DNA from 3 places in the Streptomyces sp. NPDC107498 genome. Region 2 is predicted to be linked to each of the others. Evidence: predicted binding sites of a transcription regulator. Region 2 holds the regulator's gene; each other region holds the start of a gene.
The links. The regulator HrcA, encoded in region 2, represses chaperone genes, less so after heat shock. The targets are predictions, from matches to a motif close to TTNGCACTCNGNNNNNCNGAGTGCNAA.
Positions count from the first base shown of each region.

Region 1: the regulator HrcA is predicted to act here: its motif matches at 1,248-1,274, upstream of groL (chaperonin GroEL).
Region 3: the regulator HrcA is predicted to act here: its motif matches at 7,742-7,768, upstream of groES (co-chaperone GroES).

Region 1 covers NZ_JBVJPE010000031.1:18,181-28,469, forward strand. Annotated here, with positions in the region: gene thrC (threonine synthase) at 1-208, shown strand, start outside; gene ACZ66Z_RS33670 (MoaD/ThiS family protein) at 224-499, shown strand; gene ACZ66Z_RS33675 (cold-shock protein) at 925-1,128, shown strand; gene groL (chaperonin GroEL) at 1,441-3,069, shown strand; gene ACZ66Z_RS33685 (hypothetical protein) at 3,164-4,843, opposite strand; gene ACZ66Z_RS33690 (hypothetical protein) at 4,833-6,494, opposite strand; gene ACZ66Z_RS33695 (SRPBCC domain-containing protein) at 6,646-7,119, shown strand; gene ACZ66Z_RS33700 (class I SAM-dependent methyltransferase) at 7,133-7,900, opposite strand; gene ACZ66Z_RS33705 (FG-GAP-like repeat-containing protein) at 8,256-10,289, shown strand, end outside.
Region 2 covers NZ_JBVJPE010000004.1:61,188-71,476, forward strand. Annotated here, with positions in the region: gene ACZ66Z_RS08595 (ATP-binding protein) at 1-829, opposite strand, end outside; gene ACZ66Z_RS08600 (hypothetical protein) at 905-1,258, shown strand; gene ACZ66Z_RS08605 (16S rRNA (uracil(1498)-N(3))-methyltransferase) at 1,255-1,998, opposite strand; gene ACZ66Z_RS08610 (nitronate monooxygenase) at 1,995-3,086, opposite strand; gene dnaJ (molecular chaperone DnaJ) at 3,183-4,322, opposite strand; gene hrcA (heat-inducible transcriptional repressor HrcA) at 4,323-5,342, opposite strand; gene ACZ66Z_RS08625 (MBL fold metallo-hydrolase) at 5,491-6,219, shown strand; gene ACZ66Z_RS08630 (DUF3097 domain-containing protein) at 6,230-7,036, shown strand; gene hemW (radical SAM family heme chaperone HemW) at 7,513-8,754, opposite strand; gene ACZ66Z_RS08640 (AMP-dependent synthetase/ligase) at 8,807-10,289, opposite strand, start outside.
Region 3 covers NZ_JBVJPE010000005.1:127,751-138,039, reverse strand. Annotated here, with positions in the region: gene rimI (ribosomal protein S18-alanine N-acetyltransferase) at 1-409, shown strand, start outside; gene tsaD (tRNA (adenosine(37)-N6)-threonylcarbamoyltransferase complex transferase subunit TsaD) at 409-1,506, shown strand; gene ACZ66Z_RS10980 (hypothetical protein) at 1,503-1,772, shown strand; gene ACZ66Z_RS10975 (polysaccharide deacetylase family protein) at 1,819-2,667, shown strand; gene ACZ66Z_RS10970 (YciI family protein) at 2,811-3,176, shown strand; gene ACZ66Z_RS10965 (RNA polymerase sigma factor) at 3,241-4,470, shown strand; gene ACZ66Z_RS10960 (hypothetical protein) at 4,733-5,206, shown strand; gene ACZ66Z_RS10955 (THUMP-like domain-containing protein) at 5,145-6,335, opposite strand; gene ACZ66Z_RS10950 (polysaccharide deacetylase family protein) at 6,466-7,377, shown strand; gene ACZ66Z_RS10945 (hypothetical protein) at 7,374-7,721, shown strand; gene groES (co-chaperone GroES) at 7,868-8,176, shown strand; gene groL (chaperonin GroEL) at 8,296-9,918, shown strand; gene ACZ66Z_RS10930 (ester cyclase) at 9,983-10,289, opposite strand, start outside.

The DNA of each region.
Region 1 (10,289 bases), on a different contig from region 2:
CATCTTCGCGGAGACCGCGGGCGGCGTGACCGTCGGCGTGACGAAGAAGCTCGTCGAGGCGGGTCTGATCGACCCGGACCTCACCACCGTCGTCCTCAACACCGGCGACGGACTCAAGACCCTGGACGCGGTGGCCGACACCTCTCAGGCGACCGCCACCATCCGCCCGAGCCTGGACGCGTTCCGCGACGCCGGCCTGGCGCTCTGAAAGGTTGAAGAAGACATGGCCGTGAACGTCCGCATCCCCACCATCCTCCGCACCTACACGGGCGGGCAGTCCGAGGTCCAGGCCGAGGGCGCGACCCTCGCCGAGGTCATCGCGGACCTGGAGAAGAACCACACGGGCATCGCCGCCCGCGTCCTGGACGACCAGGGCAAGCTGCGCCGTTTCGTCAACGTCTACGTGAACGACGACGACGTGCGCTTCGAGCAGGGTCTGGAGACGGCCACCCCGGCCGGCGCGGGCGTCTCGATCATTCCGGCCGTCGCCGGAGGCTGACCGCCGAGCGCGGTGCCGGCGGCTGCTGAGCCCCTTGCCTTACCAGTCAGTACGAATTGCCCCTTCCGCGCGATAAGCGGAAGGGGCAATTCTGCATGGTTGAGCGCGGTAGAGTTGGGGAAGTCCCCTCCGCTGCCCATGCCGGGCGCATATGAGAATGCGTCTCCGCACGACAAGAAGCAGCCAAAGTGTGTGCGCGTTGTGTACCTTCTGCGCGCTTTGCCGGGCCCGACTTGCCCCGTGATCCTGGGGATCCTCCCCAATTCCCCTTTCCGCCGCGCCCAGAATTCTCGGTCGAATGACCTGTTGCAGAGGGCAGTTGGGCAGATACATTCAGCCGCGGTCGACGCGTTCCGGCGCAGAGGTCTGACCCGGGTCCGCGAAGTGCGGGTCCCGCGCAAGGGCCAGTAATAGGGGAGTTAGGCATGGCTCAGGGCACCGTCAAGTGGTTCAACGCGGAGAAGGGCTACGGCTTCATCGCGGTAGACGGTGGTGCGGATGTTTTCGTCCACTACAGCGCGATCCAGATGGATGGCTACCGCAGCCTCGAAGAGGGCCAGCGGGTCGAGTTCGAGATCTCGCAGGGCCAGAAGGGTCCGCAGGCGGACATGGTCAAGCTCGCCGTCTGAGCGCGGCGCGATCGGCCACCGACGACGCAACGCCGTCGAGGGGTCCGCATCCCCGAGGGGATGCGGACCCCTCGTGCGTTCCCGCCCCTCCCGATCGACCTCCCGAAACTCGAGAGTCGCTTGCACTCTCCTAGGGCGAGTGCTAATCATTGGCGTTAGCACTCGGAAGGTGAGAGTGCTACGAGGATCGGGCAGACGAGGCCGCCGGCCGGGTGGGGCAAGGAACCACGCGGAGTCGCGGAGGCCGTCCGTCGCGGGCGTCGGCGCGGTCCTGGAGCGTTATCCACCCCATGTCCGGGAGGACCACTTCACATGGCCAAGATCATCGCGTTCGACGAGGAGGCCCGGCGCGGTCTCGAGCGCGGCATGAACCAGCTCGCTGACGCCGTCAAGGTCACCCTCGGCCCCAAGGGCCGCAACGTCGTCCTCGAGAAGAAGTGGGGTGCCCCCACGATCACCAACGATGGTGTCTCCATCGCCAAGGAGATCGAGCTCGAGGACCCGTACGAGAAGATCGGCGCCGAGCTGGTCAAGGAAGTCGCCAAGAAGACGGACGACGTCGCCGGCGACGGTACGACCACCGCCACCGTCCTCGCCCAGGCACTCGTCCGCGAGGGCCTCCGCAACGTCGCCGCCGGTGCCAACCCGATGGCCCTCAAGCGCGGCATCGAGAAGGCCGTCGAGGCCGTCTCCGGCGCCCTGCTCGAGCAGGCGAAGGATGTCGAGACCAAGGAGCAGATCGCTTCCACGGCCTCCATCTCCGCCGCCGACACCCAGATCGGCGAGCTCATCGCCGAGGCGATGGACAAGGTCGGCAAGGAAGGCGTCATCACCGTCGAGGAGTCCCAGACCTTCGGTCTGGAGCTGGAGCTCACCGAGGGCATGCGCTTCGACAAGGGCTACATCTCGGCGTACTTCGCCACCGACATGGAGCGCATGGAGGCGTCGCTCGACGACCCCTACCTCCTGATCGTCAACTCCAAGATCTCCTCCGTGAAGGACCTCCTTCCGCTCCTGGAGAAGGTCATGCAGTCGGGCAAGCCGCTGCTGATCATCGCCGAGGACGTCGAGGGCGAGGCCCTGTCGACCCTGGTCGTCAACAAGATCCGCGGCACCTTCAAGTCCGTCGCGGTCAAGGCTCCGGGCTTCGGCGACCGCCGCAAGGCCATGCTGAACGACATCGCCATCCTCACGGGCGGCACGGTCATCTCCGAGGAGGTCGGCCTCAAGCTCGAGAACGCGGGCCTGGACCTGCTGGGCCGCGCCCGCAAGGTCGTCATCACCAAGGACGAGACCACCATCGTCGACGGTGCCGGTGACAGCGACCAGGTCGCCGGTCGCGTGAACCAGATCCGCGCCGAGATCGAGAACTCCGACTCGGACTACGACCGCGAGAAGCTCCAGGAGCGCCTCGCGAAGCTGGCCGGCGGCGTGGCCGTCATCAAGGCCGGTGCCGCGACCGAGGTCGAGCTCAAGGAGCGCAAGCACCGCATCGAGGACGCCGTTCGCAACGCGAAGGCGGCCGTCGAGGAGGGCATCGTCGCCGGCGGTGGCGTGGCCCTGCTCCAGGCGTCGAACGTCTTCGAGAAGCTCGAGGCCGACCTGTCGGGCGACGAGGCCACGGGTGCGAACATCGTCAAGCTGGCCCTCGAGGCCCCGCTGAAGCAGATCGCCGTCAACGCCGGCCTCGAGGGCGGCGTCGTGGCGGAGAAGGTCCGCAACCTGCCCGTCGGCCACGGCCTGAACGCCGCGACCAACGAGTACGTCGACCTCATCGCCGAGGGCATCATCGACCCGGCGAAGGTCACGCGCTCCGCGCTGCAGAACGCCGCGTCGATCGCCGCGCTGTTCCTCACCACCGAGGCCGTCATCGCCGACAAGCCGGAGAAGGCCGCCGCGCCGGCCGGCGGCGGCATGCCGGGCGGTGACATGGACTTCTGATCCTGACGGATCGGCAGTTCGTCGCTGGACGCGAACGAGGGCGGCACCCCCTGGTGGGGGTGCCGCCCTCGGGCGTTCCGTCCGGCGTGCGGGATCAGCGCACGTCGACGTAGTCCCCGACCGAGGCCGGGGAGTTGAAGTGCCGGTAGTCGCCGAAGCAGTGGATCCGCCAGCTGCCGTCGGCGCCCGCCTTCGCCTTCAGGGAGACCTTGCCGGCGGAGGTGGAACGGCCGGAGAGCACGGTCTTCCAGACCGTCGAGCCCTTCGGCTTGAACTGCAGGACCACCGGCGCGTTCCCGTACGCCCGCCAGGCGCCGTCCCAGTGGTGCTGGAGTCCGCCGGTGACGGTCACGTACCCGCCCTTGGCGACCGGCTCGGGGCCTGCGTTCAGGGAGACGATCCGGGTGTCGTTGCGGGCGAGCCGGAACGAGCCGGAGCCGGACTCGGCGAACCGGTCGCTGGTCAGGTGCCGGACGCGGTACCAGCCGCCGCGACTCGCGGCGGAGAGCGTGAACGTGTTGTAGTACGACGATTCCACGTTCGCCGTCGCGATCTTCTTCCAGCCGCCGTCGACGGACTGCTCCAGCTGGAGGTACTGCGTCGTCGGGAAGGACGCGTCCCGCTCGTACGTGGCGCGGAAGGTGCCGGTGACCGTGACCCGGCCGTCGGCGGAGAGGCCGATGGACGTGAGGTCCGTGCGGGATTCCAGGGGGATGGCCAGCGCCCCGTAGACCGGGTCGAAGTTCAGGTACCGGTCCGGGGAGTCGACCGTCCAGCCGCCCGCCTCCCCGCCCGAGGCGGCGACGAGCCGTGCGCTGAAGCGGCCGTCCGCACCCGTGAGCACGGTCACGGGCGTGCCGATCCCGTACTGGGGGGCGCCGAGGCGCACACGGACCGGCTCGTTCGCGACCGGCGCGTTCCCGGCCGTCGGGTCGGTCATCCGGCCGCTGATGGTGACGGTCGTGCCGTTGAGCGCCCGCTTCTTGTCGGAGGCGGCCGTGACGGTCACCTTGCGCGGCGCCCACTCGTAGACGCTGTGCCACGTCTCGACGGAGCCGTGGACCTCGGTGCTGTCCTCCGAGAACGTCGCCCGGACGTTGCTGTAGCCACCGATGTCCGCGCTGGTGATCGGGTACGGCTCGCCGGTGAACCCGCCGGTCGCGTCGGTGACGGCCTGCGCCGTCGGGGCTTCCCTCGGGAACAGCCGGTAGGAGACCGAGCGGCCCGCCAGCGGCACCGCGTCCCCGGACCCGGGCTGGATTCCGACGAGGGTGCCGGCGGGGCGGGTGTTGCGGTCGGCGTAGGAGGGCTTGCTGAGGGTGAAGGCGGGGATCGCCGGGCGCAGCCGGAAGTCGAGCTGCCCGGCGTCGGGGCGGGTGAGCTTGTTGCCGAGCGAGTCGGTGGCGGTGACGTCGATGGCGTACGTCCCGAGGGACGGGAGGGTGCCGCCGTCCTCGACGAGCTTCAGCGTGGCCTCGGCGGGCAGCCGGAAGGTGTGGGCGTACCTCGGGTCCGCGGCGTGGTCCGCGGTGAGCGCCGGGACGGTGGCGACGACGGTGTCGCCCTGCCGGATCCGCGCCGAGACGGCGGTGATCCTGGCCTGCGGGGCGTCGGACCAGGCGGTCACCGTGAAGGTGCCGCGCTGGGTGTCGTCGGTGACCGCTCGGCCGATGCCGACGGCCGGGGCGTCCTCGGCGAGGGCGGGGGCGGTCGACGCGGCCAGGGCCACGGCCGCGACGGCCGCTGTCAGGGAGAGGCGGAGGTCAGCGCGCATCGATGTACTTCGCATTCGTCTCGCTGTAGAAGTGGCTGCCCGTGGTGTTGAGGTAGAGCGCCCAGGAGCCGTCGCCGTAGGCGGTGGCGCGGTAGCTGAAGTTGCCGCTGGTGTTGGTGGTGATGCTCTTGGTCACCCAGTACCACTGGTTCTCGCCCTTGGGCTTGTAGACCAGGGTCAGCTTGGCTCCGGCGAGCGGCTTCCAGGCGCTGCCGACCTTGCGCTGGACGGTGCCGGAGACGGTCATCTTGCCGTTCACCGAGGGCCGGGTGGGGCTGACGGTGAAGGCGGAGAAGCGGGTGGAGGTGCGGGCCCGCTTCAGGGACGTGCCGGTCTTGGCGACCAGCTCGTTCGTCTCCGGGTGGTGGACTCGGTACAGCGCGCTCTCGTAGCCCTGGGCGACGAGGGTGTAGCCGCAGTAGTCGTCGGCCCCGCCGGAGCGGAGGGTGCGCCAGGTGTGTCCGCCGTCCAGGGAGGCCTGGAGCTGTACGGGCTGCCCGTAGGCGCAGTAGCCGGTGCCGATCCTGCCCTTGGCGGTGACGGTCCGGTACTCGTCGAGGGTGATCGCGTACGAGGAGTACGAGAACTGCTGCGGGACGGCGACGTCCGCCTTGTCGTACACGTGGTTGCCGCCCTGGAAGTACGCCGAGGGCCGCAGGGTCGTGTAGACGAAGTCGGTGCTGTACTCGGCCCGCGCGGCGAAGGTGAAGGTGCCGGTGGCGGAGGCGGCGGCGCCGCCGAGCACGTTCACCGCCGACCGGTCGTAGTACCCCGGTTCCCTGCCGGTCGCGACGACGGGGGCGCCCGCGAAGGGCTTCCAGGTGTCGTCCACGTACCGCTCCACGTGGCCGGTGACCTGGACGTTCGTACCGGCGAGGACGCGGTACCGGTTCAGGTCGGAGCTGATGCGGTAGACGAGCTGCTCGATGCCCAGGCGCGGGACGGAGACCTGGTCGTCCGGGTCGTTTCCGGTGCCGGTGGTGACCACGGTCGCGGAGCCGCCGCTGACTTCGGCGTTCGGGGTCAGGGGCACGGAGAAGGTGCCGTCCGCGAGTGTCGTGGCCGTGGTGGTCGTGGTGCGGCTGTCGCCGTCGTACAGGTTCAGCGTCAGCTGCACCTTGGTGCCCTCGGGGGCGGTGGTGCGGGCTCCGGTGGCCGGGTTCCACAGGGTGGTCCGGCCGGAGAGCACGGCCTGTCGCCGGTCGTAGCTGGTGGTCTCGCGGTCCCAGGACAGGTCGGTGACGCCGACGTGCGGACGGTGGGCGTAGGTGCCGGTCCACTGCTTGGTGGTCTCGCCGGGCAGTCGGTACTCGACGCGGACCGGGTAGTCCCCGAGGGCCGTGCCCTCGGGGAGGACGACCGGCGCTTCGGTCGTCCAGCCGGCGAACTCCGAGGTGAGCGCCTCCGTGGAGGCGAGGACGGGGGCGTCCGGGGCGGCGGAGGCCAGCACGCTGACCTTGACCCAGAGCGCGTTAGAGGGCAGCAGCAGACGGTAGCGCCCGTCGTCCAGCGTGCTGCCGGTGGTGCCCGTCCAGTCCGCGTGCGCGGCCGGGGCGTGGATGACGGCGGGTACGGCGATACCCGCCGAGAGAGCGAAGACGGCGGCCGCACGGACGAAGGCGTGCGGAAGCCTGCGCGTTGAGCGCGGCAAAGGGACCCCCCACAGGTCTGAGATCGCGGCCACGCCCTCAGCCGGGCGGCCGCGTGGCAGAACTTTAGCGCTCACCTGTTGAACATGTTCATTCGCTTTGCGGAAGTGCCGGGGTGATCCTGGAATGGCCTCCTTGTGAAGGGAGATCACGATGGTCACCCTCCTGACGACGCCGGCCGACCGCGAACTGGTCGTCACCCGCACCTTCGACGCTCCGCCGGCCCGCGTCTGGGAGGCCTGGACGCGGCCCGAGCACGTGCGGGAGTGGTACGGGCCGGCCGGGCTGACCACGTCCGTCGTCGACATCGACCTGCGGGCGGGCGGCGCCTGGCGCTGGGGCCAGACCGGGCCGGACGGCCAGGAGATCGTCTTCTCCGGCACGTACGAGGACGTCGTCCCGGCGGAGCGGCTCGACTACACGGAGGTCTTCGAGCAGATGCCGGACGCCGGGCCCGTCCGCGTCACCCTCACCTTCGACGCCACCCCCGACGGCGGCACGGCCCTGACCAGCGCCTCCTTCTGGCCCTCGAACGAGATCCGGGACCAGGCGCTGGCGGCGGGCATGGAGGCGGGGGTGAGGGAGCAGTACGACCGGCTGGCGGAGCACCTGGAGGGGATGGGGTGAGTCCCCGGCGGGGTCAGCGGCGGAAGAGGGCCGTCCAGAGGAAGGACTCGCCGAAGAGCGGGGAGTCGGCGGTCTGCGCGCGCATGCGGCGCAGCTCGATCTCTGTCAGGTCGGTCTCCGTCGGGGCGGTCTCCGTCGGGCCGGTGAAGATCGTACGGAGCGAGGCGTCGGTGTAGGCGAGCCCGCCGTGGAGCCTCCCCTCGCGGTAGAAGTCGGCATCCGGCAGCTCGGAGCCCATGCCGCCCTCGCCGGCCGCGAACGCGGTGAGCGCGAAGCGGCCGCCGGGGGCGAGGGCGCGGCCGAGGAGGGCGAGGTAGCCGATCCGGCGGTGCGGGGGCAGGTGGTGGAAGCAGCCGGAGTCGTAGATCAGGTCGTACGGTCCGTCGAGGACCGCGGTGAAGGCGTCGCCGCAGACGAACCGGACGTTTTCGGCACCCGTCCCGGCGGCCCGCTCCTCCGCCCAGGCGATCGCGGTGGGCGAGAGGTCGACCGCGGTCACGTCGAAGCCGGCCGATGCGAGGTACAGGGAGTTCCGGCCGGGTCCGCAGCCGAGGTCGAGGGCCTTGCCGCCGGCCGGGAGCAGGCCCTGCTCGACGTACGAGACGAGGTTCTCGTCGGGCTTCGCGACGAAGAACGGCACGGGCTTGTCCCGGTCCGTGTAGAAGGCGTCCCACCAGTCGGCCCCGCCCTCCGTCCACCGGTCGGCGCCGGGCGAGAACAGGCCGTCGAGCAGGGTGAGTACGTCGTCGATCGTGCGGATGCTGCGGTCCGTGGCGTCCATGTGGATCTCCCCTCCGAGTCCCCCAAGAATAGCGGGAGTTGAGATAAAACCGCAGGTCGGAGGCGGTGTGCGGATCGGGTGTGCGGGTGCTGGGCGGGCTGCGGCGGTGGGGGTGGGGCCGGGGTCCGGGAGGGGCGTGCGGGCCCTCCCGTACCCGCCCACAGGCCCGGGGAAGGACCGTTTCACGGCGCCCGCGGCCAATTTTCTGGCGCGTGCGATTCGCCTGAATGTACGATCCGGCTGCCGACAGGGGGGGTCCCGCCGGCCCCCGGCCACGCGGCCCGTTCCGCCCCGCCCGTCGCGCCCGCCCTCCCCCGTCGTACCCGCCTTCACACCCGTACGAGGGGACACGTACTTGTCCGTCCGAAGAGCCGTCGCGCTCGCACTGAGCGCGGCCCTGGGCATCACCGGCCTCGTGGCCACCGCACCCTCCGCACCGGCGGCCACCGCCTCCGACGCGCCGTACGACGTGACGATCCCGGCGCCGGTGGACGCTGCCGGAACCGCCGACATGATCCTCGTCGCGGCCGGGACCGGTGTCCAGATGATGCGCGGCGGAGAGATCGCGTCCCCCGTCTGGCAGGATCTGAAGGACGGGCGGGTCGCCCATGGCCCGCTGTGTCACACGGGGGACTCCTTCTCGCGCGGCGACAGGGTCGCCTGCGTCGGGTACGGGGAGGTCACCGTCCACGACTTCGCGGCCGGCGCCGACTTCACCCGGTCCTTCGCGTACGAGCAGTGGTACCCCGTCCTCGGGCCGGACCGGTTGCTCGCCGCCGAGACGGGGGCCGACGGAACCGTCCTGCACCTCCTCGGCTACGGCCCGGACGCCCCCGCGGACCTGGACGTGCCCCTGCCGGGCGACACGACGCCCTCCGTCCTGGGCTACGACGACGCAGGCGTGCTCATCCGTTACGGCGGCACCACCTCGCTCGTCGACTTCGCCACGGGCACGCTCACGCCGGTGCCCGCCCTGCCGGTCGCCACGAACTCCCCCCGTGCCGCTCTCAGCGCCGACTGGATCGTCCAGTACAGCGAGTCGGGCACGGACCAGGCGTTCGTCGTCTCCCGCACGGACCACGGCGACCCGGGCCGGACGGTGAAGCTGCCCAACGACGACGTGAACACCAAGGGGGGGATCGGCGTCGTCGGTGACTGGATCGTGGGTGACTACAGCAGGCCGTACGGCGAGGCCGCCCCGATCCTCGCCACGCCGATCGCCGGGGGCGCCACGCGCGATCTCGGCCTGGACGCCGAGCTGTACGAAGGGACGGGGACGGACGGCGCCCTGTACATGGTGGCCGAGGGGGGCGTGCAGCGGGTCTCGCCCGGATCCGACGGAGTTCCGGTCACCGCGCAGGTCCTGGCACTCCCCCCGACCCTCCCGTACACCGGGCTGACCATGGCCGACGGCAGGGTCGTGACCGAGACGCAGTCGGACACCCACACCCTCCGTGGCTTCGACGTGTCCCTCACCGGCACGCGCACGGCCGCGCGGGCCTGGACGTGCGACGCGCTGAAAAACCTCGGTCCGAACTGCCCGTCGCTCCTCGCGTCGGACGGCATGAGCACCGGGACGTGGTGGCACGACACCGGCGACGGCCGTCTGGTCGTCCTGGAGAACGGGAACCGTCCCGCGTCCGGCGGGCAGTCGGGCTGCTACGACTGCGCCGTCCTGGCGCGGGTGACCACGCCGGGCTCCGCGGGAACCACGCGCACGGTCACGCTCGCCTATCCGGGCACGCTCCAGGTGGATCTGATCCGCGGAGTCTCCGGCCGGTACGTCCTGTTCCGTGGCACCACGGCCGCCGGGAAGCGCTTGATCGTCGCGGACGTCGAGACGGGGAGGATCCTCCGCGACGGCGCCGTGACCGGGCAGGCCCTGCAGGGCGCCCGGCTCTGGACGGCGTCCGCGACGGACGACACCGTGTCCGCCGTCGACCTGCGGACGGGCGCGACCGTCGAGACGCACGCCCTCGGGACGAACTGCGTCACGTACACCCTCGAAGCCGTCGGCAAGTGGCTCTACGGCCGCTGCCCGAGCTCGACGTCCGCAGTCGTGTACGACCGTGAGAAGAAGGTGGCGACCAAGGTCTCGGTCGAGCGCAACACCGAGCCGCACCTGGGCGACGGCTTCCTCGTCTCCAGCTTCTACGGCTCCATGGGCTACGGGCTGATGGTGAGCGACGTCCGGCCCGGTGCGGAGGCGCACCGGTTCTTCGGCCCCCTCGGGTACGACGACATCCGGGAGCCTTTCGCCTGGACGGTCGACCGCTTCGGCGGAGGCTTCGCGTACATAGACTCCTGGCGGGCCGTCCGCGTCGTCGGCCTCGGCGGCGTCACGAGTCCGCTGACCGCCCTCGACGCCGACGCTCCCGCGTCCGTCGCC
Region 2 (10,289 bases):
GGTGGGTGCGCGAGCGCTTGGCGCCGAGCGCGTCCAGCTCGTCGAGGAAGACCACGCAGGGCGCCTGGCGGCGGGCGGTTTCGAAGATGTCGTGGATGTTCTTCTCGGAGGCCCCGATCCACATGTCGAGGACGTCGGAGAGCGAGACGGTGAGGAAGTTCGCGCCGAGCTCGCCCGCGACGGCCCGCGCGATGAACGTCTTGCCGCAGCCGGGCGGGCCGTAGAGGAGGAGGCCGCCGCGGAGCGACTTGCCGTACAGCCTGCGCAGTTCGGGGTTGCGCATGGGGGCGAGGAAGGCGGCCTCCAGGCGCTCCTTGACCTCGTCCATGCCGCCGACGTCGGCGAGGCGTACGGTGCCGGGGGCGTCGACGTCCCAGGCGGCGGCGTCCCCGGCGGTCCCGTCGGCGCCGTCGGCCTGCGGGCCGTCCAGGAACCGGGGCCCGACGAGGTCCTGGACCTGCTGCTCGGCGGCGTCCCAGTCGAAGGAGGGGACGGCGGGCTCTTCGGGGCCGGGGGCGGGCCGTTCCTGAACCGGGGCGGGCCGCTCGGAGACCGGCGCGGGCTTTTCGGAGACCGGCGCGGCGGGCTCGACGACCCCTTCGGAGACCGGAGCGGGCGCCGGGCCCGTCCCCATCGCGCGGACCATCAGCGCGCGGGCGGCCGCGTCGCCGGGCGCGTGCTGGAGGGCGACGGCCGCCTCCGCGACGGCCGCGTCGCCCAGCCCCTCGGCGAGGAGGAGTTCGGCGAGGTGGAGGCGCAGGGGCACGTCACCGGGGGCGGCGGCCACGGCGGCGCGCAGACTGCGGATGAGGGGGGACTCGTCGGCCATGCGGGTCAGCCTAAGGAGCGTCCGGGGGCCGTTGTCCACCGGGTTCGGCAGCACGCGGGGCGTAGGGTGCGCGGCATGAGACGGGAAGGCGCGCCGCGCAGGCTGACCGTGGACGGCACCGTGTGGCTCTGGAACGTCCGGCACCGGCACCCCGACTGCCGGACCGTGCTCTCGCTGCGCCGCGAGGAGCACCGCCACGCGCAGCTCCGGCTGGTCTTCCGGGGCGGCCCGGGCCGCGTCGTGGCCGGATACCCCTTCGGCCTGGGCGACGTGGCCTCGGCCGACGGCGACGTCCTGAACCTGAACAGGCCCGGCGTCGTCCGCCGGTTCCTGGAGGAGGCCGCGGCCCGCGGCCTCCTCCCCACCGCCCACGGCGTCCGCGAGGAGAACGCCTGGCCTCTCTACGACGCCCTGACGGGAACGGTCTAGCTCCAGCGGCCCGTGCGGCCCAGGACCAGGGCCGTGGCCGCCGTACCGGCCGTGGAGGTGCGCAGGACGCTGCGGCCGAGGCGGTACGGCTTCGCCCCGGCGGCCTCGAAGGCGGCGAGCTCGTCCGGGGAGACCCCGCCCTCGGGGCCGACCACGAGCACGATCGAACCCTTGGCCGGGAGTTCGGCGGTGGCGAGCGTCCCGCTGGGGTGGTCGCGGTCCTCGTGCAGGACGGCCGCGAAGTCGGCGCCCGCGAGGAGGGCGGCGACCTGCTTGGTCGTCATGGGGTCGGCGACCTCCGGGAAGCGGGTGCGGCGCGACTGCTTGCCTGCCTCGCGCGCGGTGGAGCGCCACTTGGCGAGCGCCTTGAGGCCCCGGTCGCCCTTCCACTGGGTGATGCAGCGGGCGGCGGCCCAGGGCACGATCGCGTCCACGCCGGTCTCCGTCATGGTCTCGACGGCGAGTTCGCCCCGGTCCCCCTTGGGGAGGGCCTGGACGACCGTGACGCGCGGCTCCTCCTCGGGGTCCTCGTGGACCTCGTCGACCCGCACGGTGAGCTCGTCCTTGCCCTCGGCGGAGACCACCGCGCACTCGGCCCAGCGGCCCCGCCCGTCGGCGAGGACCAGCTCCTCGCCGGCGCGCAGCCGCTTCACGGAGACGGCGTGCCGCCCCTCGGGCCCGTCCAGGAGGAAGCTCCCGGCACCGGGGACGCTGTCGACGACGAAGACGGGGGCGGTCATGAGGCGCTCCTGGGGGCGGGCCCGGAAAGGTCGGAGAGGGCGGTGTCGAGTTCGGCGGCCAGCACCTCGACCAACCGCCCGGCGGGGAGGTCCCGGGCGAGGCGGTGGCCCTGGCCGGCCCACAGGGCCATGCCCTGGGCGTCGCCGGCGGCAGCGGCGGCCTTGCGGAGCGGGGCGGTGAGGTGGTGGATCTCGGGGTAGGCGGCGGGGGCGTACGGCCCGTGCTCGCGCACGAAGCGGTTGACGAGGCCGCGCGCCGGACGCCCGGAGAAGGCCCGGGTGAGGACGGTCCGGGTGAACAGCGGGTCCGTCAGGGCCTGCTTGTGCAGCGGGTGGGCGCCCGACTCGGGGCAGCGGAGGAAGGCGGTGCCCAGCTGGGCGGCGTCGGCCCCGGCGGCGAGGACGGCCGCGATCTGCGCGCCCCGCATGATGCCGCCGGCGGCGACGACCGGCAGCGCGACGGCCTCACGGACCTGGGTGACGAGGGTGAGGAGCCCGGTGCCGGGGGCGCCTCCGTCGGCCGGGTCGTCGCGGTGCGTGCCCTGGTGTCCGCCGGCCTCGACGCCCTGGACGCAGACGGCGTCGGCGCCGGCCCGCTGCGCGGCGAGGGCCTCGTCGACGGAGGTGACGGTGACGATCGTGTACGTACCGACGCGGTCGAAGGCGTGGAAGGTCGCCTTCGCCGGGCAGCCGAAGGTGAAGGAGACGACGGGGACCGGGTCCTCCAGGAGGATGGCCAGCTTGGCGTCGTAGCCGTCGTCGCGGGAGTCGTCGGCCTCGCCGAGCGGGGTGTCGTACCAGGTGGCCTCGCCCGCGAGCTGGTGGCGGTAGACCTCGACGGCGGCGGGGTCGGCGGGCCGCCCGTCCTGCGGCATGAAGAGGTTGACCCCGAAGGGGCGGGCGGTGAGCCCGCGCACCCGTTTGACCTCCTGGTACAGGCCTCCGGCCGTCTTGTACCCGCCGGCGAGGAAGCCGAGCGCCCCGGCCTCGCAGACGGCTCCGACGAGCTCGGGACAGGAGGCGCCACCCGCCATGGGGGCCTGCACGATCGGAAACCGAGAGAGATCGTTCAGTGCGGTGGTGGACATATGGGCATCGTGTCATGCCACCGGGGCGGGCAGGGAAAGGGGCGGCATCCATGCATGGATGCCGCCCCTTTCCCTGCCCATGGGCCTCACACGGGCCTACCGCCCGTTGAACGCGTCCTTCAGCCGCGAGAACAACCCCTGCTGACCCGGCTGGAACTGCCCCGTGGGCCGTTCCTCGCCGCGCAGCTTGGCCAGTTCGCGCAGGAGGCGCTCCTGCTCCGCGTCGAGCTTGCTCGGGGTCGTCACCTCGACGTGCACGATCAGGTCGCCCCGGCCGTTGCCCCGCAGGTGCGTGACGCCGCGCCCGTGCAGCGGGATCGACTGGCCGGACTGCGTGCCCGGGCGGATGTCGATCTCCTCGACGCCGTCGAGGGTCTGCAGCGGCACCTTGGTGCCGAGCGCGCCCGCCGTCATCGGGATGGTGACCGTGCAGTGCAGGTCGTCGCCGCGCCGCTGGAAGACCTCGTGCGGGGTCTCGTGGATCTCGACGTACAGGTCGCCGGCGGGGCCGCCGCCGGGGCCGACCTCACCCTCGCCCGCGAGCTGGATGCGGGTGCCGTTGTCGACGCCGGCCGGGATCTTGACCGTGAGCGTACGGCGGGACCGCACGCGGCCGTCGCCCGCGCACTCGGGGCACGGCGTCGGCACGACCGTGCCGAATCCCTGGCACTGCGGGCAGGGGCGGGAGGTCATGACCTGGCCGAGGAAGGACCGCGTGACCTGGGAGACCTCGCCGCGGCCGCGACACATGTCACAGGTCTGCGCGGAGGTGCCGGGCGCGGCACCCTCACCCGAACAGGTGGTGCAGACGACGGCCGTGTCGACCTGGATGTCCTTGGTGGTGCCGAAGGCCGCCTCGTTGAGGTCGATCTCCAGACGGATCATGGCGTCCTGGCCGCGGCGGGTGCGCGAGCGCGGGCCGCGCTGCGAGGCCGTGCCGAAGAAGGCGTCCATGATGTCGGAGAAGTTGCCGAAGCCGCCCGCTCCGAAGCCGCCGCCCGCGCCACCGCCGCCGGAGGCCGAGAGCGGGTCGCCGCCGAGGTCGTAGACCTGCTTCTTCTGCGGGTCCGAGAGGACCTCGTAGGCGGCGTTGATCTCCTTGAAGCGTTCCTGCGTCTTCGGATCGGGATTGACGTCCGGGTGCAGCTCGCGCGCGAGCCTCCGGAAGGCCTTCTTGATCTCGTCCTGGGAGGCGTCGCGGCGCACGCCGAGTACGGCGTAGTAGTCCGTGGCCACTTACGACTCCGCCAGGATCTGTCCGACGTAACGTGCCACTGCGCGTACCGCTCCCATCGTTCCGGGGTAGTCCATGCGGGTCGGTCCGACCACGCCGAGTTTGGCGACTGCCTCGCCGCCCGAACCGTAGCCGACCGAGACGACGGACGTGGAGCTCAGCCCCTCGTGGGCGTTCTCGTGCCCGATGCGTACGGTCATGCCCGATTCCTTGGCCTCGCCGAGCAGCTTGAGGAGCACGACCTGCTCCTCCAGGGCTTCCAGGACGGGCCTGATCATCAGGGGGAAGTCGTGTCCGAAGCGGGTGAGATTGGCGGTGCCGCCGATCATCAGCCGCTCCTCGTGCTCCTCGACGAGCGTTTCGAGGAGGGTCGCGAGCACGGTCGAGACCGTGGCGCGGTCCTCGGCCTCCTCGAAGGACTCGGGGAGGTCCTGCACCAGCTGCGGCACGTCGGCGAACCGACGGCCGACGACCCGGCTGTTGAGCCGGGCCCGGAGATCGGCGAGCGAGGTCTCGCCGAAGGGTGCGGGGCAGTCGACCACGCGCTGCTCCACCCGGCCGGTGTCCGTGATGAGGACGAGCATCAGGCGAGCGGGGGCCAGCGAGAGCAACTCCACGTGCCGGACGGTCGAGCGGGTCAGCGAGGGGTACTGGACGACGGCGACCTGGCGGGTCAGCTGGGCCAGCAGTCGTACCGTACGCCCGACGACGTCGTCGAGGTCCACGGCTCCGTCGAGGAAGTTGTGGATGGCCCGCCGCTCGGGCGTCGACAGCGGTTTGACGCCGGCGAGCCGGTCGACGAAGAGCCGGTAGCCCTTGTCGGTGGGGATGCGCCCGGCGCTCGTGTGGGGCTGGGCGATGTACCCCTCCTCCTCGAGCACGGCCATGTCGTTGCGGACGGTGGCGGGCGACACGCCGAGCTTGTGGCGCTCGGTGAGCGCCTTGGAGCCGACCGGCTCCTCCGTCCCGACGTAGTCCTGGACGATGGCGCGCAGGACCTCGAGTCTGCGTTCGCTGAGCATCGTGCGCACCTCCAGCTGGCGTCGTCGTTCCGGTTGCTCCGCTTTTGGCACTCGCCCTGCCCGAGTGCCAGCGATCCCCCGGTCAGTGTACGGCGGCGTGCAGCGCTCCTGGCAAGGAGGCGGCGTCCGCACCGGTTAGCGTCGCCCCATGGAGACGGATTGGGAAGCGCACGGATGGGAGCGGCTCGCCGACGGGGTGGGCCGACGACGGCTGCCCGGCTGGGACGCCACGGTGGGTCTCGTCCTGGGTACACGGGCGGTTCTGCTGTACGACACGGGGTCCACGCTCGCGGAGGGCGCCGAACTGCGGGCGCAGGTGACGGCGCTCACGGGCGGCCGGAAGGTGACGCACATCGCACTCAGCCACCCCCACTTCGACCACGTCCTCGGCACGGCCGCGTTCCCCGGGGCGGAGGTCTTCGGCGCGGTGGGCTCGGACGACCTCCTGCGCGGGGCGAGGGCCCGGAAGGAGCTGTACGGGGACGCGGTGCGGCAGGGGGTCGACCCGCGGGCGGCGGCGGAGGCGACGGACGCCCTGGTGGCCCCCGGCCACGTGGTCACGGGCGAGTGGACGCTCGACCTGGGCGGCCGTCAGGTCCTCCTGGCGAACGTGGGCCCCGGCCACACGGGCCACGACCTGGCGCTCTGCGTCCCGGGTCCGCGCGAGATCGTCTTCTGCGGGGACCTGGTGGAGGAGTCGGGCGAGCCGCAGGCGGGCCCGGACGCGATCCCGTCCCGCTGGCCGGACGCCCTGGACCGGCTGCTCGCCCTGGGCGGCGAGGAGGCGGCGTACGTGCCGGGGCACGGGGCCGTGGTGGACGCCACGTTCGTCCGGACACAGCGCGAGGAACTGGCACGCCGCTTCGAGGTGTCATAACGTCGCGCGAATGCGCAGCTACAACCCCGATCTGACGCCCCCTTGGAAGAGGTCGGCGCCCGTCCCGGAGGTCCCGGCGGACCACGACCTGGTCGTCGAGGAGGTCGGTACGGGCTTCTGCGGGGCGGTGATCCGCTGCGAGGCGGGCACCGTGACCCTGGAGGACCGCTTCGGCAAGCACCGGGTCTTCCCGCTGGAACCGCGCGGCTTCCTCCTGGAGGGCAAGGTCGTGACCCTGGTCCGTCCGGCGTCGGGCGGACCGGTCCGCCCCGCCCGTACGGCCTCCGGCTCGATCGCGGTCCCGGGCGCACGCGCGCGCGTGGCGCGGGCGGGCCGGATCTACGTCGAAGGCCGCCACGACGCGGAGCTCGTGGAGCGGGTCTGGGGCGACGACCTGCGGATCGAGGGCGTGGTCGTGGAGTACCTGGAGGGCGTCGACGACCTGCCGGCGATCGTCGCGGAGTTCGCCCCGGGGCCGGACGCCCGGCTCGGCGTCCTGGTGGACCACCTGGTCCCGGGCTCGAAGGAGTCGAGGATCGCCGCGCGGGTGACCTCACCGGACGTCCTGGTCGTCGGCCACCCGTACATCGACGTCTGGGAGGCGGTGAAGCCGTCCTCCCTGGGCATCCCGGCCTGGCCGGCGGTCCCCCGCGGCCAGGACTGGAAGACGGGCGTCTGCCGCGCCCTCGGCTGGCCCTCGGACAACACGGGCGCGGTCTGGCAGGCGATCCTCAAGCGCGTCCGCTCCTACAAGGACCTGGAACCGGAGCTGCTGGGCCGCGTGGAAGAACTGATCGACTTCGTGACGGCACCGTAGCCCGGCGGGACGGCACCCCGCCCACCTCCGCATGGAGCCCGCACCGGCCGGGCGGTGCCCTCCCCGCCACCCGCCGTGCGGCCCGCGCCCGGCTGGGCGGTGCCCCGGCCCACCCGCCGTGCGGGCCCGCGCGCTCCGGGGCGGCGCCCCGGCCCACCCCTCCCCGTGTGGGCAATCGTCCCGCTGGGCGAGGGGGTCAGCGGAGCCGAGAGCTTAGGGGAGGGTGGGCACAACGGACGGCGCCCCTGGCGGCGCCTCCGCGTTCCGCGCCTGGACCCGCACCACGAGTGCGCCGTACAGCCCGGTGCGGGTCAGGGCGCGGGAGCCTCTGGCGCCGGCAAGGGCGCCGTTCCGTTGTGCCCACCCGTTCCGCCCCAGCGGAACGACTGCCCACAACGGGGGCCCGGTGGGCGCGGCCCGCGACGGGATGGGCGCCGCCCCGGCGGAGCGGCCGCCCACGACGACGGGGCGCCGTCCTAGTCCACCAGGTCCCGCACCACCGCGTCCGCCAGCAACCGCCCCCGCAGCGTCAGGACCGCCCGCCCGCCCGCGTACGGCTCGGGCGCGAGGAGTCCGTCCTCCAGGGCCTTCCGGGACGCGGCCAGCCCCGCCGGCCTGAGGATCGACAGCTCGACCCCCTCCCGCAGCCGCAGTTCGAGGAGCACCCGCTCCACCCGCCGGTCCTCGTCCGACAGCAGCTCCCGCCCGGCACCCGGCGACCGGCCGTCCGCGAGCGCCGCCGCGTACGCGCCGGGGTGCTTCACGTTCCACCAGCGGACGCCGCCCACGTGCGAGTGCGCCCCGGGCCCGGCCCCCCACCAGTCGGCGCCGCGCCAGTACAGCTCGTTGTGGAGGCAGCGGCCGGCCTCGGAGGTGGCCCAGTTGGAGACCTCGTACCACTGGAAACCGGCCTCGGCCAGGACGGAGTCCGCGATCAGGTAGCGGTCGGCGTGCACGTCGTCGTCGGTCATGGGCACCTCGCCGCGCCGGATGCGCCGGGCGAGCTGCGTGCCCTCCTCGACGATCAGGGCGTAGGCGCTCACGTGGTCGGGACCGGCGCCGATCGCCGCTTCCAGCGAGGCCCGCCAGTCGTCGTCGGACTCCCCGGGCGTGCCGTAGATGAGGTCGAGGTTGACGTGCTCGAACCCGGCGGCCCGCGCCTCGCCGACGCACGCCTCGGGCCGTCCCGGGGTGTGCGTGCGGTCGAGGACCTTCAGGACGTGCCGCCGGGCGCTCTGCATGCCGAAGGAGATCCGGTTGAAGCCACCGGCGCGCAGCTCGGCGAGGTAGGCGGGGTCGACGGAGTCCGGGTTGGCCTCCGTCGTCACCTCGGCGTCGTCCGCGAGCCCGAACTCGTCCCGGACGGCGCCGAGCATCCGCACGAGGTCCCCGGCGGCGAGGAGCGTCGGGGTGCCGCCGCCGACGAAGACGGTCCGCACGGGCCGCGGGTCGTCGCCGAGGACCTTCCGGGCGAGCCGGATCTCCTCGACGACCTGGTCGGCGTAGTTGTCGCGGGAGGCGAGCACGCCGCCCGTACCGCGCAGCTCGCTCGCCGTGTACGTGTTGAAGTCGCAGTAGCCGCAGCGGGTCGCGCAGTACGGCACGTGCAGGTAGAACCCGAGCGGCCGCTCCCCGGCCCCTTCGAGGGCGTGCGGGGGCAGCGCCCCGTCGTCGGGAACGGACTCACCATCGGGCAGTACGGAAGGCATGGGCCCCATTGTCCCGTACCGCCCGGGGTGACGGCCCGGGGCGAAGGTCCCGCCCCGCCGCTCAGGCCTCGCGGGAGCCCGCGTACATGTCCTCGATGAGGTCCTTGTACTCCCGCTCGACGACCGGCCGCTTCAGCTTCAGGGACGGGGTGAGCTCGCCGTGCTCGATGTCGAGGTCGCGCGGCAGCAGGCGGAACTTCTTGATCGTCTGCCAGCGCTGGAGGCCCTCGTTGAGGCGGTCGACGTAGCCCTGGACCAGCTTCTCGGTCCGCGGGTCGGCGACGACCTCCGCGTACGACTTGCCGCCGAGGCCGTGCTCGGCGGCCCAGCCGAGGAGGGAGGGCTCGTCGAGGGCGATGAGGGCGGTGCAGAAGTTCCGGTCGGCGCCGTGGACGAGGATGTTCGAGACGAACGGGCAGACGGCCTTGAACTGGCCCTCGACCTCGGCCGGCGCGATGTACTTGCCGCCGGACGTCTTGATCAGGTCCTTCTTACGGTCGGTGATCCGGAGGTAGCCGTCGGCGGACAGCTCGCCGATGTCGCCGGTGTGGAACCAGCCGTCGGACTCCAGGACCTCGGAGGTCTTCTCCGGCAGGCCGTGGTAGCCCTCCATGATGCCGGGGCCGCGCAGCAGGATCTCGCCGTCGTCGGCGATCCGGACCTCGGTGCCGGGGAGCGGCTTGCCGACGGTGCCGGTGCGGTAGGCCTCGCCCGGGTTGACGAAGGAGGCGGCGGAGGACTCGGTGAGGCCGTAGCCCTCCAGGATGTGGATGCCCGCGCCGGCGAAGAAGTAGCCGATCTCGGGGGCGAGGGCGGCCGAGCCGGAGACGCAGGCGCGCAGGTTGCCGCCGAAGGCCTCGCGGATCTTGGCGTAGACGAGGGCGTCGGCGACCTTGTGCTTCGCGGAGAGGCCGAAGGGCGCGGAGGCGGTGCCGGTGCGGCGGAAGTTGTCCTGGGTGGCCTTGGCGTACTCGCGGGCGACGTCGGCCGCCCACTGGAAGATCTTGTACTTGGCGCCGCCGCCGGCACGGGCCTTGGCGGCGACCCCGTTGTAGACCTTCTCGAAGATGCGGGGCACGGCCGCCATGTAGGTCGGCTGGACGACGGGGAGGTTCTCGATGATCTTGTCGACGCGGCCGTCGACGGCGGTGACGTGGCCGACCTCGATCTGGCCCGAGGTGAGGACCTTGCCGAAGACGTGGGCGAGCGGCAGCCACAGGTACTGGACGTCGTCCTGGGTGACGAGACCGGTGGAGGCGATGGCCCTGGCCATGTACGACCAGTTGTCGTGCGGGAGGCGGACGCCCTTGGGGCGGCCGGTGGTGCCCGAGGTGTAGATGAGGGTGGCGAGCTGCGTGGGGGTGATCGCGGCGACCCGCTCCTTGACCGCCTCGGGGTGCTCCACCAGATGGGCCTTGCCGCGCGCCTCGAGGTCCGCGAGGGAGAGGACGAACTCGCCGTCGCTCTCCACGCCGGTGGCGTCGACGACGACCACGTGGCGGAGGTGCGGCAGCTCGGCGCGGCGCTCGACGGCCTTGGCCAGC
Region 3 (10,289 bases), on a different contig from region 2:
GGACGCCTGGTCCGAGGGGATGTTCTGGTCGGAGCTCGCGCACGCCAGGGGACCGCGGGCCACCCGCCGCTACGTCGTCGCGGAGGACCCGTCCGACGGCCGTCTCGTCGGGTACGCCGGGCTCGCCGCCGCCGGCGGACTCGGCGACGTGCAGACGATCGCCGTCTCCCGCGACCAGTGGGGCACGGGCCTCGGCGCCCGGCTCCTCACCGACCTGCTGAAGGAGGCCACCGCCTTCGAGTGCGAGGAGGTCCTCCTCGAAGTGCGCGTGGACAACACCCGGGCCCAGAAGCTCTACGAGCGCTTCGGCTTCGAGCCCATCGGTTTTCGGCGCGGCTACTACCAGCCGGGCAACGTCGACGCGCTCGTGATGCGACTGATCGTTCAAGGAACTGGGACTGAGATCTGATGGCTGCTGACGAACCGCTGGTACTCGGCATCGAGACCTCCTGCGACGAGACCGGCGTCGGCATCGTCCACGGGACCACGCTCCTCGCCGACGCCGTCGCCTCCAGCGTCGACACCCACGCCCGCTTCGGCGGCGTCGTGCCCGAGATCGCCTCCCGCGCCCACCTGGAGGCCATGGTCCCGACGATCGAGCGCGCCCTGAGGACGGCCGGGGTCTCCGCGAAGGACCTCGACGGCATCGCCGTCACCGCCGGCCCCGGCCTCGCGGGCGCCCTGCTCGTCGGCGTCTCCGCCGCCAAGGCGTACGCCTACGCCCTGGGCAAGCCGCTCTACGGCGTCAACCACCTGGCCTCGCACATCTGCGTCGACCAGCTGGAGCACGGCAAGCTGCCCGAGCCGACGATGGCCCTGCTGGTCTCCGGCGGACACTCCTCGCTGCTGCTCTCCACCGACATCACCTCCGACGTGCGGCCGATGGGCGCCACCATCGACGACGCGGCCGGCGAGGCCTTCGACAAGATCGCCCGGGTCCTCGACCTCGGCTTCCCCGGCGGACCGGTCATCGACCGGCTCGCCAAGGAGGGCGACCCCGCGGCGATCGCCTTCCCGCGCGGCCTCAGCGGCTCCCGCGACCCCGCCTACGACTTCTCCTTCTCCGGCCTCAAGACCGCCGTGGCCCGCTGGATCGAGGCCAAGCGGGCGGCCGGCGAGGACGTGCCCGTACGGGACGTCGCCGCGTCCTTCCAGGAGGCGGTCGTCGACGTGCTCACCCGCAAGGCCGTCCGGGCCTGCAAGGACGAGGGCGTCGACCACCTGATGATCGGCGGCGGCGTCGCCGCCAACTCGCGGCTGCGGGCCCTCGCCGAGGAGCGCTGCGAGCGCGCCGGGATCCGGCTGCGGGTGCCCCGGCCGGGCCTGTGCACCGACAACGGCGCGATGGTCGCGGCCCTCGGCTCCGAGATGGTCGCCCGGGGCAGGGCGGCCTCCGACCTGGAGCTGTCGGCGGACTCGTCCCTGCCGGTGACGGACCCGCACGTCCCGGGGGCGCACGGCCACGACCACGTGCACGAGGTCAGCAAGGAGAACCTGTACTCGTGAGGCTCGCGCTCATGTGGGAGGCCAGGGCCGCCCAGGGCCGGGGCGCCGAGCTCCTGGAGTGGGCGCGGTCCCGGGTCCTCGTCCGTGAGCCGGTCCGCCGGGAGGTCTTCCGGGCCCCGCAGGACCGGGTCCTCGTCCTCACCTGGTGGGAGGCGGAGGCCTTCGACGCCGAACTGCCCGAGCTGCCGGAGCCGGACGCGGAGCTGATCTCCCGTCCGGTCCACCGCTGGCGCTTCGAATCGGTCGAACAAGAATCGGTCGAATAAGCGGGGACCGGGCAACCTTTCGACTCCCTGGGGCATCCCACAGCGCGTGAAGAAGACGATCGCGCTGTGGGCGGCCCTGACCACCGTCGCCCTCCTGGTGACCGGCTGCACGGTGGAGGAGCCCTCCGCGGCCGCCGCCCCGACGGCTTCCCCGGCCACCCCGCCCACCAGGGAGGCCGGGCGCAAGGCGCCCGAAGCCCCGGGAGCCGCCGCTGCCGCCGCGTACCGGAGATGGGGCCTGAAGCCCCTCGCCGCCCCGCCCGCCCCGCCCGCGGTCAAGCCCGTGGTCCGCGCGGCCGGCGGACCGGTGCCCGTCATCAGCGAGATACCCACCCACGAGAAGATCGTCTTCCTCACGATCGACGACGGGGCCGAGAAGGACCCCGAGTTCGTCCGGATGATGAAGGACCTCGACGTCCCCTTCACGATGTTCCTCACGGACGCCGCCGTACGCGCCGACTACCGGTACTTCGAGCCGCTCCTCGCCCAGGGCCACGGCCTCGCCAACCACACCCTCACCCACCCCGACCTGCGCACCCTCTCCCCGGAGGCCCAGCGCCGGGAGATCTGCGGCCAGCAGACGAAGCTGAAGCAGCGGTACGGCACCACCCCGCGGCTCTTCCGGCCGCCGTACGGCAACTGGAACGAGGCCACGCGCGCGGCGGCGGGGGAGTGCGGGCTCGACGCGATCGTGCTGTGGCGCGAGTCCATGCAGATCAAGAACATGCAGTACCAGCGCGGCGACCGGAAGCTGCGCCCCGGCGACATCGTCCTGGCCCACTTCCGGGGCCCGTCCGAGCTCAAGGGCCGGACGATGACCGAGATGACGGCGACGCTGCTGCGGAAGATCCAGGAGCAGGGCTTCACGGTGGCGCGCCTGGAGGACTACGTCTAGGGGGCGTCCTGCCGGCCCGGCCCGGCCGGCAGGACACCCCCCCCGGAAATTCTCCGGGCGCGGTGTCGATGCGGACGGACCCCGTTCGACGTATGTGTGGACGGCGGGGAACGGCCCCGCCCACCGCACCCCGAGGAGTCGTCATGCCCCGCTTCCTGTCCCTCGTCCGCATCGAGGAGAACACCATCGACATGGAGAGCGCCGACCCCGGCTTCGAGCAGCGCATGGGCGCCCTCTTCGAGGAGATCACCAAGGCCGGCGCCATGGTGGACACGGCCGGTCTCAAGCCGACCGCCGAGGCCACCCGGATCACCTGGTCGGACGGGGCGCTGTCGTTCACCGACGGCCCGTTCACCGAGACCAAGGAGGTCGTCGGCGGCTACGCGATGCTCCAGTGCAAGGACATGGCCGAGGCCGTCGAGTGGGGGAAGCGGTTCCTGGCCGTCCACCCGACGCACTGGAAGGTCGGTCTGGAGGTCCGCGAGGTCGAGGAGATGCCGGAAGGCTGACCCGGGCCGTGCTGTCATGTGAGACGTGACGGTGGTGGAGAGCACGCTGGAGACGGTCTTCCGGATGGAGTCGGCGCGGATCATCGCCACGGTGGCGCGGATCGTCCGGGACGTCGGCATCGCCGAGGAGCTCGCGCAGGACGCGCTCGTCTCCGCCCTGGAGCAGTGGCCGCGGTCGGGCGTCCCGGACAACCCGGGGGCCTGGCTGACGACCGCCGCGAAGCACCGCGCCGTCGACCTCGTGCGGCGCCGCGAGACATACGCCCGGAAGCTCGCCGAGGTGGGCCGGACGCTCGACCTCGGCGAGGTGTCGTACGACCCGGAGCCGTCCGGCCCGGGCGACATCGACGACGACGTCCTCCGGCTCGTCTTCACCACCTGCCACCCGGTGCTCTCCGCGGACGCCCGCGCGGCGCTCACCCTGCGGCTCGTCGGCGGGCTGCGGACGGACGAGATCGCCCGCGCGTTCCTGGTGCCGGAGGCGACGGTCGCGGCGCGGATCACCCGCGCCAAGCGGACGCTCGCGAAGGCGGGCGTGGAGTTCGAGGTGCCGTACGGGCGGGAGCGGGCGGCCCGGCTCGGCTCCGTCCTGGAGGTCGTCTACCTGATCTTCAACGAGGGGTACGCGGCGACCGCCGGCGACGACCTGCTCCGCCCCGGCCTGTGCGAGGACGCGTTGCGGCTCGCCCGGGGCCTGTCCGCCCTGATGCCGGGGGAGAGCGAGGCGCACGGCCTCTGCGCGCTCCTCGAACTCCAGGCCTCCCGCACCGCCGCCCGCACCGGCCCCGACGGGCGGCCGGTGCTCCTCGCCGACCAGAACCGCAGCCGCTGGAACCGGCTGCTCGTGCGCCGCGGGTACGCCGCCCTCGCCCGTGCCGGGGACGGCCGCTCCTACGGGCCGTACGCCCTCCAGGCCGCGATCGCCGCCTGCCACGCGCGGGCCGCCTCGTACGAGGAGACGGACTGGGCGACCATCGCCGCGCTCTACGGACGGCTCGGCACCCTCGCGCCCTCCCCGGTGGTCGAACTGAACCGCGCGGTCGCCGTCTCGATGACCGAGGGTCCCGCCGCGGCCCTCGCCCTCGTCGACGCCCTCGCCGCCGAACCGTCCCTCGCCCGCTACCACTTGCTCCCGAGCGTCCGCGGCGACCTGCTCGCCCGCCTCGGGCGGACGGAGGAGGCCCGCGCGGAGTTCGTGCGCGCGGCCACCCTCACCCGGAACGAGAGCGAACGGGAACTGCTGCTCGGGCGGGCCCGGAAGTCGGACGGGGCGCAGGGGAGCCGGGCGCGGTGACGGGAGCCCGCGGAGGAGACACCGGGGGCGTCCGGCCGTCCCGGCAGGACACCCCCTAGGGTGCTGGGCATGTCCCCGCGCGCCCCGCTTCCTCCCCCCGCCTCCGCCCGCCGAACTCCAGAGCTGGCCCGACCGGGAGGCACGGCTCGCCGACCGGGCGCTGGCGCTCGACGAACTCGGCAGGCGGCTGCTCGGCGGCGGGCGACTCGCGCTGTTCCTGCTCTGGTTCCTCCTGCTCGAACTGGGCTGGTCGCTGATCGGCGTGCTGCTCGTCGCGATCGGCGCGCCGCTCCCCGACCCGATGACGACGATGTTCGGGCTCTTCGCGGCGGTCCCCGGCATCGGGATCCTCGTCCCGGCCGTGTGGCTGACCGTCCGCAGCCTGCGGCGCGACCGGACCGTCCGTGAGCGCCTCGTCCTGTGGGCGGCCCTCGACCGCCACGGTCCGACGGACGCCCGGCTGCGCGCCCCCGTCCTCAGCGTCTGCTGGCTGCTGCTGTCCTTCGTGATGTGCGGGGCCGGCCTCTGGCTGGGCTTCGCGGTCCCGGCGCGCGCCGACCGGGAGGACGGTTACGGCGTGGTCGCGTACGGCATGGGCGTCGCCCTGCTCCTCTGGGTCACGGGGCTGACCGGCCTGGCGAAGGCCGTCGGCCACTACCGCTTCGCGGTGCGGCTCACCGGCCCCCGCCCGCCGGCCGACCGATCAGCATCGTCGGGGCTCCCGCGACCCGAGTGAGCAGGACCGTCGCCGCGTTGGGGCCCTTCGGCTTCACCTTGCGGCGGATCTCCTCGGGTTCGACCGCCGAGCCGCGCTTCTTCACGGTGAGGGTGCCGACCTCGCGCTCCCGCAGCAGAGCCTTCAACTTCTTCAGGTTGAAGGGGAGTTCGTCGGTGATCTCGTACGCGGCGGCGTACGGCGTGGCGACGAGCGCGTCCGCCGTCACGTACGCGATCGTCTCGTCGATCAGACCGCCGTCCACCTCCCCGGCCACCTCGGCGACGAGGTGCGCGCGGATCACGGCGCCGTCCGGCTCGTACAGATAGCGGCCGACCGGGCGGACCGCCGGATCGGGCAGCCCCCGGCCGACGAGTCCGGCGCCGGAGGGCAGCAGAGTGGCCCGGCGCGCGCCCGGCTCCGTGCCGAACCAGAGCACGGCCTCCTTCACGTCCCCGCCGTCCGAGATCCACTCCGCCTCGGCCTCCTCGGGGACCGCCTCGTGCGGGATGCCCGGCGCCACCTTCAGCGCGGCGTGCGGCGCCCGGCGGGCCGCGCCGGTCGCCCAGGAGAGCGGCGGGGAGTACGCCTCGGGGTCGAAGATCCTGCCCCGGCCACCGCGCCGCGCCGGGTCGACGAAGACCGCGTCGTACGGGCTCGTGTCGATCCCGGTCACGTCCGCGCACCGCACCTCGATCAGGTCGGACAGGCCGAGCGCCTCGGCGTTGGCCCTCACCGCCTCGGCGGTCAGCGGGTCCCGGTCGACGGCGAGGACGGAGATCCCGGCGCGGGCCAGCGCGATCGCGTCGCCGCCGATCCCGGAGCAGAGGTCCGCGACGCTGCCGACGCCGAGCGCCTTCAGCCGGGCCGCCCGGTACGTGCCGACCGAGGCGCGGGTCGACTGCTCGACGCCGTGGGGCGTGAAGTACATCCGGTACGCGTCCTCGGCGCCGAACTTCGCCACCGCCCGCTGCCGCAGCCGCGCCTGGCCGAGGGCCGCGGTGACGAGCTCGGCGGGGTGGTCGCGGCGCAGCCGGGAGGCGACCGCCAGCTCCTGGGCGGGGTCGTAGTCGCGCAGGGCGGCGAGGAGCGCCTGCCCCTCGGGGGCGAGCAGGGCGGCGAAGGAGGCGAGGTCGGTCACCCGTCCCATTCTGGCCCCTGGGCGGGTGTGGGCCGGCCGGGGGACGGCGGGCGCGGTACGGCGGTGTCGCGGCCCGGAAGGGGCTCCCGCGCTGACAGGATGCGGCGCCATGCAGCTCGTACGACAAAAGGACCAGATGATGGCAAAAGGTGCGCATCGCTCCCGTCGGACGCTCGGGGCGGCGCTCGCCGCGACCGCCCTCGCCTCCGCCGCCACGGCCTGCTCCGGCGGCGCCGCACCCGAGCGCGGCGCACCCGCACCCGCCGCCGGACAGCAGGCCCCGGCCGCCGGAGCCCTCGACGCGTACGTCGAGAGGGTCCGCGCGCAGCGGGCCGCCCGCGTGCTCGCCGCCAGGAAGTGGGGCCTCGCCAAGCCCCCGCTCGAAGCCCCCGCCCCACCCGCCGTCAAACCGAGGATCACCACCCGCAAGGGCTTCGAGACGGACGGGGAGGGCCTGCCGCCCGTCTTCACCACCGTGCCGACCAAGCAGAAGGTCGTCTTCCTGACGATCGACGACGGCGCGGAGAAGGACCCCCGGCTGCTCGCGATGATGAAGGAGCTGCGGATCCCCTACAGCGCCTTCCTCAGCGACTACGTCGTCAAGGACGACTACGGCTACTTCGCGAAGATGCAGAAGTCGCAGGAGTCCGGCGTCTCCCTGCACAACCACACCCTCCACCACCGCTACCTGCCCGCGCTCTCGTACGCCGAGCAGAAGCACGAGATCTGCGACATGCAGGACGTCATCGAGAAGCGGTTCGGCAAGCGGCCCCCGCTCTTCCGCCCGCCGTACGGCAACTACAACGAGGACACCCTGCGCGCCGCGAAGAGCTGCGGCGTCAAGGCCGTCCCGCTCTGGGCCGCCGAGGCCTTCCCCGACCACATGGAGTGGCGCGAGTGGGACCGGGACCTGCACCCCGGCGACATCGTGCTCACCCATTTCCGCGGCAAGGAGGACTGGAAGGGCACCATGCCGGACATGATCCGCCGTGTGATGAACGTGATCACGGCCAAGGGGTACGCGGTGGCGAAGCTCGAGGACTACGTATGACCCGAGGGCCGCGCACGACCCGGGGGCCGGGTGCGAGGTGGGCCGCCGCCCTCGCCGTGACCGGCGCGCTCCTCGCCCTCCCGGCCTGCGCCTCCTCGGTCGACCCGATCGAGCGGCTCGGACGGAAGGCGGCGGAACGGGTGGGCCCCCACCCCTCGCCGGTCCGGCGCGCGCGGGCGGCGGTGGACGCGAAGCGCTGCGAAGAGACCCGGGCGCCCCGGGCGGTCCCGCCCGCCGCCGCACCCGCCGCGCCGCCCGTCGTCAGGCCCGTCCTCGGGCCCGCGGGCCCGCCCGTCGTCACGCCACGGGGCGATGAATTGGCACTCCGCTTGACCGAGTGCTAATCGCGGTCATAGTCTCGGCTCTGGCACTCCCCACCGGAGAGTGCCAACACAGCGACGGGCAGGTCCGGCACCCGCGACGACGGATCCACCTGGTCGCCACCTCAGACAGTTAACCCCGTGAGATCTCCGAAGGGGGAGGTCGGATCGTGACGACCACCAGCTCCAAGGTTGCCATCAAGCCGCTCGAGGACCGCATCGTGGTCCAGCCGCTCGACGCCGAGCAGACCACCGCCTCTGGCCTGGTCATTCCGGACACTGCCAAGGAGAAGCCCCAGGAGGGCGTCGTCCTGGCCGTGGGCCCGGGCCGCTTCGAGAACGGCGAGCGTCTGCCGCTCGACGTCAAGACCGGCGACATCGTGCTGTACAGCAAGTACGGCGGCACCGAGGTGAAGTACAACGGCGAGGAGTACCTCGTCCTCTCGGCTCGCGACGTGCTCGCGATCGTCGAGAAGTAATTCTCCGAAGTACCGAAGTACCTGAAGCAGATGCTTTGAGCTGCGCCCCGAGGCCCCTTTCCCAGGCGCCCCGGGGCGCGGTTCGTTCCACCTGAATCCGAGAGGGCTGAACCGCTCCCATGGCGAAGATCCTGAAGTTCGACGAGGACGCCCGTCGCGCCCTTGAGCGCGGCGTCAACAAGCTTGCCGACACGGTGAAGGTGACGATCGGCCCCAAGGGCCGCAACGTCGTCATCGACAAGAAGTTCGGCGCCCCCACCATCACCAACGACGGTGTCACGATCGCCCGCGAGGTCGAGATCGAGGACCCGTACGAGAACCTCGGCGCCCAGCTCGTGAAGGAGGTGGCGACCAAGACCAACGACATCGCGGGTGACGGCACCACCACCGCCACCGTGCTCGCCCAGGCCCTGGTCCGCGAGGGTCTGCGCAACGTCGCCGCCGGCGCCTCCCCGGCCGCCCTGAAGAAGGGCATCGACGCCGCCGTCAAGGCCGTCTCCGAGGAGCTCCTCGCCACCGCGCGCCCGATCGACGACAAGTCCGACATCGCCGCCGTCGCCGCGCTCTCCGCGCAGGACCAGCAGGTCGGCGAGCTCATCGCCGAGGCGATGGACAAGGTCGGCAAGGACGGCGTCATCACCGTCGAGGAGTCCAACACCTTCGGCCTGGAGCTCGACTTCACCGAGGGCATGGCCTTCGACAAGGGCTACCTGTCCCCGTACATGGTGACCGACCAGGAGCGCATGGAGGCCGTCCTCGACGACCCGTACATCCTGATCCACCAGGGCAAGATCTCCTCGATCCAGGACCTGCTGCCCATCCTGGAGAAGGTCATCCAGGCCGGCGCCAGCAAGCCGCTCCTGATCATCGCCGAGGACGTCGAGGGCGAGGCCCTCTCCACCCTCGTCGTCAACAAGATCCGCGGCACCTTCAACGCCGTGGCCGTCAAGGCCCCCGGCTTCGGCGACCGCCGCAAGGCGATGCTCGGCGACATGGCCACCCTCACCGGTGCCACCGTCATCGCCGAGGAGGTCGGCCTCAAGCTCGACCAGGCCGGTCTCGACGTGCTGGGCACCGCCCGCCGCGTGACGATCACCAAGGACGACACCACCATCGTCGACGGTGGCGGCAACTCCGAGGACGTCGCGGGCCGCGTCAACCAGATCAAGGCCGAGATCGAGTCCACGGACTCCGACTGGGACCGCGAGAAGCTGCAGGAGCGCCTCGCGAAGCTCGCCGGCGGCGTCTGCGTGATCAAGGTCGGCGCCGCGACCGAGGTCGAGCTCAAGGAGAAGAAGCACCGTCTGGAGGACGCCATCTCCGCGACCCGCGCCGCGGTCGAGGAGGGCATCGTCTCCGGTGGTGGCTCCGCGCTCGTCCACGCCGTCAAGGTCCTCGAGGGCAACCTCGACAAGACCGGCGACGAGGCCACCGGTGTCGCCGTCGTCCGCCGCGCCGCCGTCGAGCCGCTGCGCTGGATCGCCGAGAACGCCGGCCTCGAGGGCTACGTCATCACCTCGAAGGTGGCGGAGCTGGAGAAGGGCAACGGCTTCAACGCCGCCACCGGCGAGTACGGCGACCTGGTCAAGGCCGGCGTCATCGACCCGGTGAAGGTGACGCGCTCCGCCCTGGAGAACGCCGCCTCGATCGCCTCCCTCCTCCTCACCACCGAGACCCTCGTGGTGGAGAAGAAGGAAGAGGAGCCGGCGGACCACGGCCACGGTCACGGCCACTCGCACTGAGCTCCTTAGCGCGTGATCGAGGCCCGGTGCTCCCGTCGCGGGAGCACCGGGCCTCATCGCTTTCCTACGGCTCCACGGCCCCGAGCTGCTCCATCAGCCCGAGCAGGTCGTACTGCCACCAGCCCTCGACGGCCTTGCCGTCCTCCCGGAAGCGGTGGACGAGCATCCCGGTCATGCTCACCTCCATCCCGGTCGGCTGGATCCCCATGAAGTCGCCGACGTGGGCGCCCTTCCAGGTCCAGCGCGTGCAGACCCGGTCGCCGTCGGCGATCTGGTCCTCGAGGGTGAAGGCGAAGTCGAAGGCCGCCCGCCACATCTCGGCGTCGCGCCGCAGCGCGTCCATGCCGTACGAGTCGTTCGGGGTGCCCGGA